Prolixibacter sp. NT017: one gene and its partners. The protein of the gene in region 1 interacts with the protein of each later gene in a pairwise test. Links are inferred from orthologs where the notes say so. Each region holds a gene or a part of one and is shown on either strand. Other genes may lie near its edges.

Region 1 (3,059 bases):
TCTACCCGTTTGATGGGCGCACTGATCATGGCTCACTCCGACAACAACGGTTTGGTATTGCCTCCGAAGCTGGCTCCATTCCAGGTGGTGATTGTTCCTATTTACAGGAAAACAGAACAGTTGGCTGAAGTATCGGAGAAGGTAGATGAAATTATTACCAAACTTCAGGCACGCGGCATTAGCGTTAAGTATGATAATCGCGATACACAGCGCCCGGGATGGAAATTTGCCGAGTATGAATTGAAAGGTGTTCCGGTTCGCCTGGCTATTGGTCCCCGTGATTTGGAGAACGGAACCGTCGAGGTAGCTCGTCGCGATACGCTGGAGAAATCGGTTCAGTCGCTCGAGGATATTGACCAGTATGTGGACGACCTGTTGGTTGAAATCCAGAATAACATCTACCGGAAAGCCTGGAAATTCCGTGAAGAAAGTACTGTGAAGGTAGACACCTACGAGGAGTTCAAAGAAGTACTGAACACCAAAGGCGGTTTTATTCTGGCGCACTGGGACGGTACTTCGGAGACGGAGACCCGGATTAAAGAGGAGACCAAAGCAACGATTCGGTGCATCCCGTTCGAGGGTGAGGAGGAAGAAGGCGTTTGCATGGTAACCGGTAAACCTTCGAAGAGAAGAGTCTTGTTTGCACTGGCTTATTAAGTTAGTCGCACAATCATATTAAAAAGAGGGAGTTGCTTCGGCAATTCCCTCTTTTTATGTACGTTTTTTCCCTCCGGTTGAGAAATAATGAGATTCATCACCTTCACCACTTTACAGTGATTTTCTGCACTTCTCTCTCGGCAAAAATCGCTATATTCGGACTCTTAAATCTGCAAATTTGATGATAAAAATGGAAAACCAGGTTGTCGACCGTTTTATCGGTTATGTAAAGATAAATACTCAGTCCGATTCCAAGACCGGATTGACGCCCAGTACACCCGGGCAAATTACGTTTGCACAGAAGTTGGCCGAAGAATTGAAAAGCATTGGGCTGGAAGATGTGGAGCTGGATGACAATGGCTACGTAATGGCAACGCTTCCGTCGAATATCGATAAGGAAGTGCCAACAGTAGGTTTCATTGCGCACATGGATACCAGTCCCGATTTCTCAGGAAAAAATGTGAATCCGCAATTTGTTGAGAATTACGACGGAGGAGACATTGTCCTGAACAAGGACGAAAAGATTATTATGTCGCCTGATAAATTCCCCGGCCTGAAGAAGTATCTGGGTCAACGGTTGATTGTAACCGATGGCAAAACATTGCTGGGAGCCGATGATAAAGCCGGTTTGGCCGAGATTGTTACCACGATGGAATATCTGGTAAATCATCCCGAAATCAAGCACGGAAAAGTGCGGGTTGGTTTTACGCCGGATGAGGAAATTGGTCAGGGAGCTGATTATTTCAATGTGGAAAAATTCGGTGCCGATTTTGCCTATACCATGGACGGAGGAGAGCTGGGGGAGTTGCAATATGAGAATTTCAACGCGGCTTTTGCCAAAGTGATTGTTCACGGAATCAGTGTGCATCCCGGTTCGGCCAAGCACAAGATGAAGAACTCAATGCGTATTGCGAGCCAGTTTATCAGTATGCTGCCGCGCCATGAAACGCCGGAACATACCGAAGGTTACGAAGGCTTCTATCACCTGTTGTCGATTAACGGAAGCGTAGAGCGAACAGAGCTCGAGTATATCATCCGTGATTTCAAGAAAGATCGTTTCGAAGATCGCAAAACCGAGATGGAACACATCGTTCGCAAGGTGAATGCAGAATTCGGTGAAGGAACCGTTGAGCTGGAATTGAAAGACCAGTATTACAACATGCGTGAAAGAGTCGAGCCGGTTCTGCATATTGTCGATATGGCTGAAGAGGCGATGAAAGAAGTAGGAGTGGAACCGAAGATTGAGCCGATTCGCGGTGGAACAGACGGTGCTCGCCTTTCATTTATGGGACTACCTTGTCCTAATATCTTTGGCGGCGGACATAACTTCCACGGTAAGTTTGAATTTATTCCGACCCAGTCGATGGAAAAGGCCTGTCACGTGATTCTGAAAATCGTTGAGAAAATTTCAGCGATGGAAAAGTAACTTTACGTTAAGCATAAAAAATACAAGCAGTCTCTGAACGGGGCTGCTTTCTTTTTTGTTAGCATGGTATAGAGAATAAAGAAAGGAACAACAAAATGACAGATAGAACATTCAGGGCTTACCGGGTATCGGAGGAGAATGGTGAGTTTGTCCGAAATCTGGTAAATCGCTCCATCAGTGAGTTACCGGAAGGAGAAGTACTCGTCCGCGTAAAGTATGCCGGACTTAACTACAAGGACGCGCTTTCGGCATCGGGCAATCGCGGAGTAACCAAGAATTATCCGCATACGCCGGGAATCGATGCAGCCGGAGTAGTGGAAGAGAGTTCGTCGCCGTTGTTCAAACCAGGCGATGAAGTGACGGTCACTTCTTACGATTTGGGAATGAACACCGATGGCGCTTTCGCGGAATACATTCGCGTGCCGGCCAACTGGATTGTGCCATTACCCGAAGGATTGTCACTTGCCGAAAGCATGATGCTGGGTACTTCGGGGTTGACGGCTGCCCTTTCGGTGAAAAGGTTATTGGACGCCGGCCAGAAACCATCGCAGGGGCCGGTTGTAGTGACCGGTGCTGCCGGCGGAGTGGGAAGTCTGGCAGTAAAAATCCTGTTAAAAGAAGGTTTTGAAGTCATCGCTGCCACCTCGAATCTGGACGACAGCCGGGAAGTGATTGAAAAGCTTGGAGCGCATCAGCACATTGATAAATCGGAAACAGATGACCAGTCCGGGCGGCCGCTCCTTCGTCCGAAATGGGCCGGTGCGGTTGATGTGGTCGGTGGAAATACGCTGGCTACGTTGCTGAAAGCCTGTAAATACAGCGGGAACGTAACGACCTGTGGAAATATCGGTTCCGGTGAGTTGAACACAACGGTTTATCCCTTCATCCTGAACAACATCTCGTTGTTGGGGGTGGATACACAGCAAACACCGCTGGAAGAACGGAAAGCCGTTTGGGAGAAGCTGGCCAATGATTG
Region 2 (3,002 bases), 490 kb from region 1 along the record:
GTTGGACTTCTGAGCGGAAGATTTCTCCGCTTTTTCTCCTGGCTGGCGCTTATCTTTATGAGCTTTTTCACGCCGCTGACCCTTTATCTGGCGTTAACCAACCCGGTAACCGATTGCGGCTGCTTCGGCGACGCACTCGTGATAACCAACTGGCAAACGTTTTATAAAAATATTATCCTTATCACCCTGGCGATTATTCTCTTCGACGGAAGGCGGAAAGCTGACCACCCGGTAAAAAGAAAACCGGGCCGGGTAATTTTCTCCGGGCTTATCCTTACTTATATCGTTTTGGTCACCTGGTCGTACAATCACTTGCCGATTATCGATTTCAGACCGTACAAGGTGGGTGTAAATATTTCAAAAGCCATGGAAATTCCGCCGGATGCGCCGCACGATGTTTACGAAAACAACTTCTACTACAAGAATAAGAAGACCGGTGAAGTCAAAAAGTTCTCGGAGAAAAATATTCCGTGGCGCGATTCACTTACGTGGGAATTTCAATCAATGGACCAACCGGTTCTGGTGAAAAGAGGATACGTTCCGCCCATTCACGACTTTTCGATTCAAACACCACAGGGCGACGACGTAACCGATTACTTTCTGAAAGACGACAACTACACTTTTATGCTGGTAGCATACGACCTGCAAAAATCGTCGACCAAAAATCAGGAACGCATCAATGTATTGGCGAAATGGGCAGAAGCAAAAGGATACAACTTTATTTGCCTTACCGCTTCGCTGGAAAGCGAACAACAGGCTTTTATCGGAAAAACCCAGGCTCCCTATCCGTTCCTCTCAACCGATGAAATTACCCTCAAAACCATGATTCGTTCCAACCCGGGACTCATCCTGACGTACAAAGGAACCATTCTGGGCAAGTGGCATTACAACGACATCCCCGATTCTGTTGCCTTCAGGAAAGATATTCTACCGGAAATGAATAAAAAGTTAAATAAGAACTAAGCCGTTTCAGGTATTTTCAACTTCGACGGGATGTTTTTATCTTTGTCGTCAGTTTAATAAACTGAATAGCAACCATTCATCATTTTAAATAAAACCACAATGAGAAAGAAGATTGTAGCCGGAAACTGGAAATGTAATACCAACCTGCAAGAAGGTGTTGAACTGGCCAAAGCCGTTAACGAACTGGTCGTTAGCAAAGGCGATAAAGATGTAGTAGTTGTATTGGGAACTCCCTTTACCCATCTTACCAAAGTTGTTGAAAGTGTTGATGCCAGCCGCGTTGGCGTTTCTGCACAAAACTGCGCAGCCGAAGCCAAAGGTGCCTTCACGGGAGAGGTTTCTGCAGAAATGGTAAAATCAACCGGTGCAACTTACGTGATTCTCGGACACTCCGAGCGTCGTGAATATTACAACGAAACCAGTGAAATTCTCAACAAAAAAGTAGCGCTGACACTGGAAAATGGTTTGACTCCGATTTATTGCTGCGGTGAGCCGCTGGAAATCCGCGAAGCTGAAAAGGAGAACGATTTCGTGAAAAAACAGCTGGATGAAACCGTCTTCCAACTTCCGGTTGACGAATTCAAAAAACTGGTTATCGCTTACGAACCTATCTGGGCTATCGGTACCGGAAAAACGGCTTCAACCGAGCAGGCACAGGATATGCTGGCTTATATTCGCAGCCTTATTGCTGACAAATTCGGTAAAGATGTTGCTGAAGAAATTTCTATCCTTTACGGTGGTTCATGCAAAGCAAGCAACGCTCCTGAACTCTTCTCTCAGCCTGACATCGACGGTGGTTTGATTGGCGGTGCTTCGCTGAAAGCTGAAGAATTCCTCGGAATTATCAATGCATATTAAGAAATAACAGCTGCGATAATTGTCGTAACTGATTTTTCTTCAGGATATAACGGTGATTGAAACATATGTTTCGGTCGCCTTTTTTATTTTATGAGCATTTTGGCTAATGAATTGTTATTATTCAACGAATAGCTATTAAATTGCATCTAAGTAGATATATGAGCTTATGAGCAAACCTGTTTTCATACCAACATTTATTCGTCTGCTTCTGTTCTCGGTTATTCTTTTTCTGCCAGATATAGCTAATTCACAACAACTGAAAGGAAAAATCACCGACGAGAAAGGAGCGCCTATTCCCTATGCTACCGTTTTTATCAAGGAGCTTTCGCAGGGAACGACCAGCAATGTCAATGGGAAATACGGCATCGATGTGCCGGAAGGAACCTATACCGTTATATACCGAAGCCTGGGATATGCGCCACAAAATATCAAAGTGAAGGTCAACACGAAGCCGGTTACAAAAGATATCACCATGGTCGACCAGGTTCATCAACTCCGAGAAATCAGGGTTTATGGTAATGGCGAAGACCCGGCTTATTCGATTATGCGACATGTTATCGGGCTGTCCAACTTCCACAAAAACCAGGTCGAATCGTACAAAGCCGATGTTTACCTGAGAGGTACTGTCCATTTTCAAAAGGTATCGCGAATTATCCGTAATCAACTGCGCAAACAAAAAGTGGAAGTGAAGTCGGGCGACACGTTCGTCGACGAAACATACAGCACCATTACCTTCGATGCACCCGACCATTACAAACAGGTGATTAAGTCGGTCAACTCGACCTTTCCGGACATTGTCGATTTTCCGGTCATGAAATTTTTTGCTGCCAGCCTGTACGATGACAATATCGATATCCTGATTTCGCCATTGGGACGCAACGCCTTTAACCACTACAAATACGTTTACGAAGGATTTAGTTACGAAGGCGATTATACCATCGACAAAATTAAAGTCATTCCGCGCCGGCGTAGTAAGCAACTTTTTTCAGGGTACATCTACATCATCGATGGCTTGTGGTGCCTTCACAGCGCCGATTTGAATTTCGATACGCCTTTCGGTGAAGTGAATGTCCGTCAGGTTTTCGACGAGGTAAAACCGGGTGTATGGATGCCGGTAGGTCACAATTATGCTTTCGAAGGCGGCGTTTTGGGTGTAAAAGGCAGTGTTCATTTCGGCGGTT
Region 3 (3,006 bases), 1.7 Mb from region 1 along the record:
ACGGGACAACTGCCCGAATCGGTTACAAGGGAATTAACCTGTTTGCCACTTACTATTTTACGCCTTTCTACGAGAGTGGACGCGGACCGGAAATGTATCCCTTCACCGTTGGCTTGGGACTGGTAAACTGGTAATAAAAGATATAGAAACATCATAGACTCTGGGCCGGATTGCTTCCGGCCCATTTTTTTTCTGCTGCTTTTTCAGTTAAATTTGTACAAACCTCGGTCCATGACAAGAAAATACCTGATAGTCACAATAGCAGCGTTGTTGTTTTCACCGGTCGTTTTTGCGCAACAAAACGATACGGTCACGATTGTACCGGCTAAGTCTCGGCACGCTGTCTCCATTAATGATTTTATGGGAAACCAGGATGAGTACAAAAGTTTCTGGGACCGTAATTTTTCCGGTCACTGGAGCGGTTTCCACCTGGGGATTAACTCCTTTCTGCAAAAGGATTATTCAGCTTATCCTCCCTCACAGGATGGATTTATGAATTTGAAAATCTGGCGTTCGTTTTCCTACCAGGTTAACTTTTGGCAGAAGAGTATCGGTTTGCAGCGCTATCACGATGCCATTGGTCTGGTAACCGGCCTGGGATTGTGCTTCGACGATTATCGTTTCAATCCGGAGGTGACCATCGAAGCGGACGATAATGGCATAATCCACCCGGTTTATCCCGACTACGAAGAGATGAAGAAATCCAAACTCAGCACATTTTACGGCAGAATTCCGCTATTGTTGGAATTTCAGATTCCCGTGGGGCATTTCCAGCGACGGTTCTTCATATCAGGAGGTGTGGTTTTCGGTTACAAACTGGGAAGTCACACGAAAATCAAGTACCACCAGGCAGGCATTAGCGAAAAGGTGAAGTTCCGCGACGAGTTGTACCTGAACGATTATCGCTACAGCTACACGGTGCGTATGGGATATAAATGGTTTAACGTATTTGCAGAGTACTCTCCTGTTCCTTTTTTCAAAGAAGGTCACGGCCCGGTGCTCTATCCGTTTACGGCGGGCATCACCCTGGTTAGTTTTTAGTTCGGTTTAGCCGAATAATTCGACCATAATCCTGTGATTCCTTCTTTTTTCATTCCCTGAATTTGACTTAATTGCGTTCCGGAAAAAATAAATCGAATCAATAAAGCTATGCAACTTTTACTCATCAGTAACTCGACGATGGCGGGAGAGCCATACCTCGATTACCCCAAACATGAAATCAAAAAATTTCTTGGCGATAAACCCGTAAAAGCACTCTTCATTCCTTACGCAGCGGTAACGTTTTCATTCGATGATTACGAAGCGAAAGTAGAGCAGCGTTTTGCTGAAATCGGGCACCACGTGCGTGGAATCCATCATTACGACGATCCGGTAAAAGCGGTTGAAGAGGCCGAGGCCATTGTGGTGGGGGGCGGAAACACCTGGCAATTAGTGCGGATGCTGCACGACAACAACCTGATGAAGCCGATTGCCAAACGAGTGGCCAATGGTATGCCTTACATTGGCTGGAGTGCCGGTTCCAATGTGGCTTGTCCCACCCTGCGCACCACCAACGATATGCCCATCATCGATCCTCTGGGATTTGACTGCCTGAAGTTGGTTCCGTTCCAGATCAATCCTCATTACCAGGATAAGAATCCGGATGGACATGCCGGTGAAACCCGCGAGCAACGCGTCGAAGAATTTTTGGAAATCAATCCCGATACCTATGTGGTGGGCTTACGCGAAGGAACCATGCTGAAATACGACGATGGGAAGCTTTCGCTGATTGGAAACCTCAAGGCACGGATTTTCAAAAAGGACCAAAAGCCACTGGAATTAAGTAGTGAAGACAATTTCAACTTCCTGCTAAAGAATTAATTCTGCATGTCGGTAACGTGTGAATGAACCTGTTAACGGGGCACTTTCACCCGTTTCCGGCAGGTTCTTTTTTATTCCCGGTACCGGTACCGGGGATTTCAACTTGTTGGTTCGCCTGCAATAATTACCGAGCCTAGAACCCCGGTGCGTAACGAACGGGTTTTCATCCGGCTGCGTACTTCAATTCTGTATTCGCCGGCGGTAAGCGCTTCCGGAATTAGGAAAAGCAACTGGGAGAAGCTGTTTCGGTAAAGCGTTTCCACCTGATAGCTATGATTGTCTTCACCGATGAAAAAAATACCTTCGTCCCGGGCGTCGGCATCGAATTGCAGGTACCGTCCCCCGATAATCGCCGGTCCGCCCGTGGTGGCTTTCCCGTTGACGATGCCGCTGCTTGCGTCGGTAAATTGCTCGGGTTCGGGGCCTGGATGACCGGGGGAGACCTTGTGGGTATGTACTTTTTTAGGTACCTCTTTCAGTTGGCTTCCCGGCCTGATTTTTACGTTAATGGTATGGCGTTGGTTTGAGAAGATATCTGCAGGTCCGTCAAAGTTGCCCTTTATGCTGCACTGTGCATGAAAAAGGGGAGTAGATACAACCCCTCCTTCGGCCAGTACATTCTCCACTTCTTCCATAAAAAGTGCAAGTACTGCCTGAATAGCGCCCGGAGAAATACCGGAATGCCGCTGAATCATATTTCTCTCGATGTCTTCCAGGTTATACTTCCGGCGATTTTTGATGAGAGCCCTGAAGGTTTCCTTTCCTGTTATTACCGGATTCGGATATAAAGCATACGTAATGGCCATCGTTTCTCCTTCTATCTAATTAGTTCATATTATATATATAATATTAATCAAATTAAATATATAATACAAATAGAATCATATATATAATATGAATAGAATAATAACTATAATGCAAACCAATATAACAGAAGGTAATATTGTGAGGGATGACAATATGCCTGAAAAGGAAAGCCCGGGGTAGAAAAGCTTCCACTCCGGGCCTTGAACAGGTTATGGCATTGATAAGAGCAACATCAGCCGCCCCAATGCAGCATTTATCAGCTAAAACTCCTTTTGGTTTTATTCATCTTTCAACACCTCTACCGGATTCCGGTTGGCGGCTTTGTAGCTTTGCCAGCTA

Evidence for each region.
Region 2: the proteins of pepT (region 1) and tpiA interact in binary tests that used the Escherichia coli proteins (3 or more experiments, as listed by UniProt). The link is inferred for Prolixibacter sp. NT017 from one-to-one orthologs.
Region 3: the proteins of pepT (region 1) and pepE interact in binary tests that used the Escherichia coli proteins (3 or more experiments, as listed by UniProt). The link is inferred for Prolixibacter sp. NT017 from one-to-one orthologs.

The regions. Positions count from the first base shown.
Region 1 is NZ_BLAV01000001.1:2,642,659-2,645,717, reverse strand. The notes cover bases 64-2,960. They hold pepT (peptidase T), read left to right. Parts: upstream 64-838; coding sequence 839-2,083; downstream 2,084-2,960. Other genes in these bases: GJU87_RS10835 (YhdH/YhfP family quinone oxidoreductase), read left to right, coding at 2,179-2,960; proS (proline--tRNA ligase), read left to right, coding at 64-657. Outside these bases: more of proS, read left to right, coding at 1-63; more of GJU87_RS10835, read left to right, coding at 2,961-3,059. UniProt on the Escherichia coli protein: Cleaves the N-terminal amino acid of tripeptides.
Region 2 is NZ_BLAV01000001.1:3,130,066-3,133,067, forward strand. What follows is about bases 102-2,941. They hold tpiA (triose-phosphate isomerase), read left to right. Parts: upstream 102-1,062; coding sequence 1,063-1,821; downstream 1,822-2,941. Other genes in these bases: GJU87_RS12930 (BT_3928 family protein), read left to right, coding at 102-963; GJU87_RS12940 (DUF5686 and carboxypeptidase regulatory-like domain-containing protein), read left to right, coding at 1,988-2,941. Outside these bases: more of GJU87_RS12930, read left to right, coding at 1-101; more of GJU87_RS12940, read left to right, coding at 2,942-3,002. UniProt on the Escherichia coli protein: Involved in the gluconeogenesis. Catalyzes stereospecifically the conversion of dihydroxyacetone phosphate (DHAP) to D-glyceraldehyde-3-phosphate (G3P).
Region 3 is NZ_BLAV01000001.1:4,322,113-4,325,118, reverse strand. What follows is about bases 161-3,004. They hold pepE (dipeptidase PepE), read left to right. Parts: upstream 161-1,149; coding sequence 1,150-1,860; downstream 1,861-3,004. Other genes in these bases: GJU87_RS17965 (ABC transporter permease), read right to left, coding at 2,946-3,004; GJU87_RS17970 (DNA-binding domain-containing protein), read right to left, coding at 1,959-2,666; GJU87_RS17980 (outer membrane beta-barrel protein), read left to right, coding at 232-1,041. Outside these bases: GJU87_RS17985 (outer membrane beta-barrel protein), read left to right, coding at 1-134; more of GJU87_RS17965, read right to left, coding at 3,005-3,006. UniProt on the Escherichia coli protein: Hydrolyzes dipeptides containing N-terminal aspartate residues. May play a role in allowing the cell to use peptide aspartate to spare carbon otherwise required for the synthesis of the aspartate family of amino acids.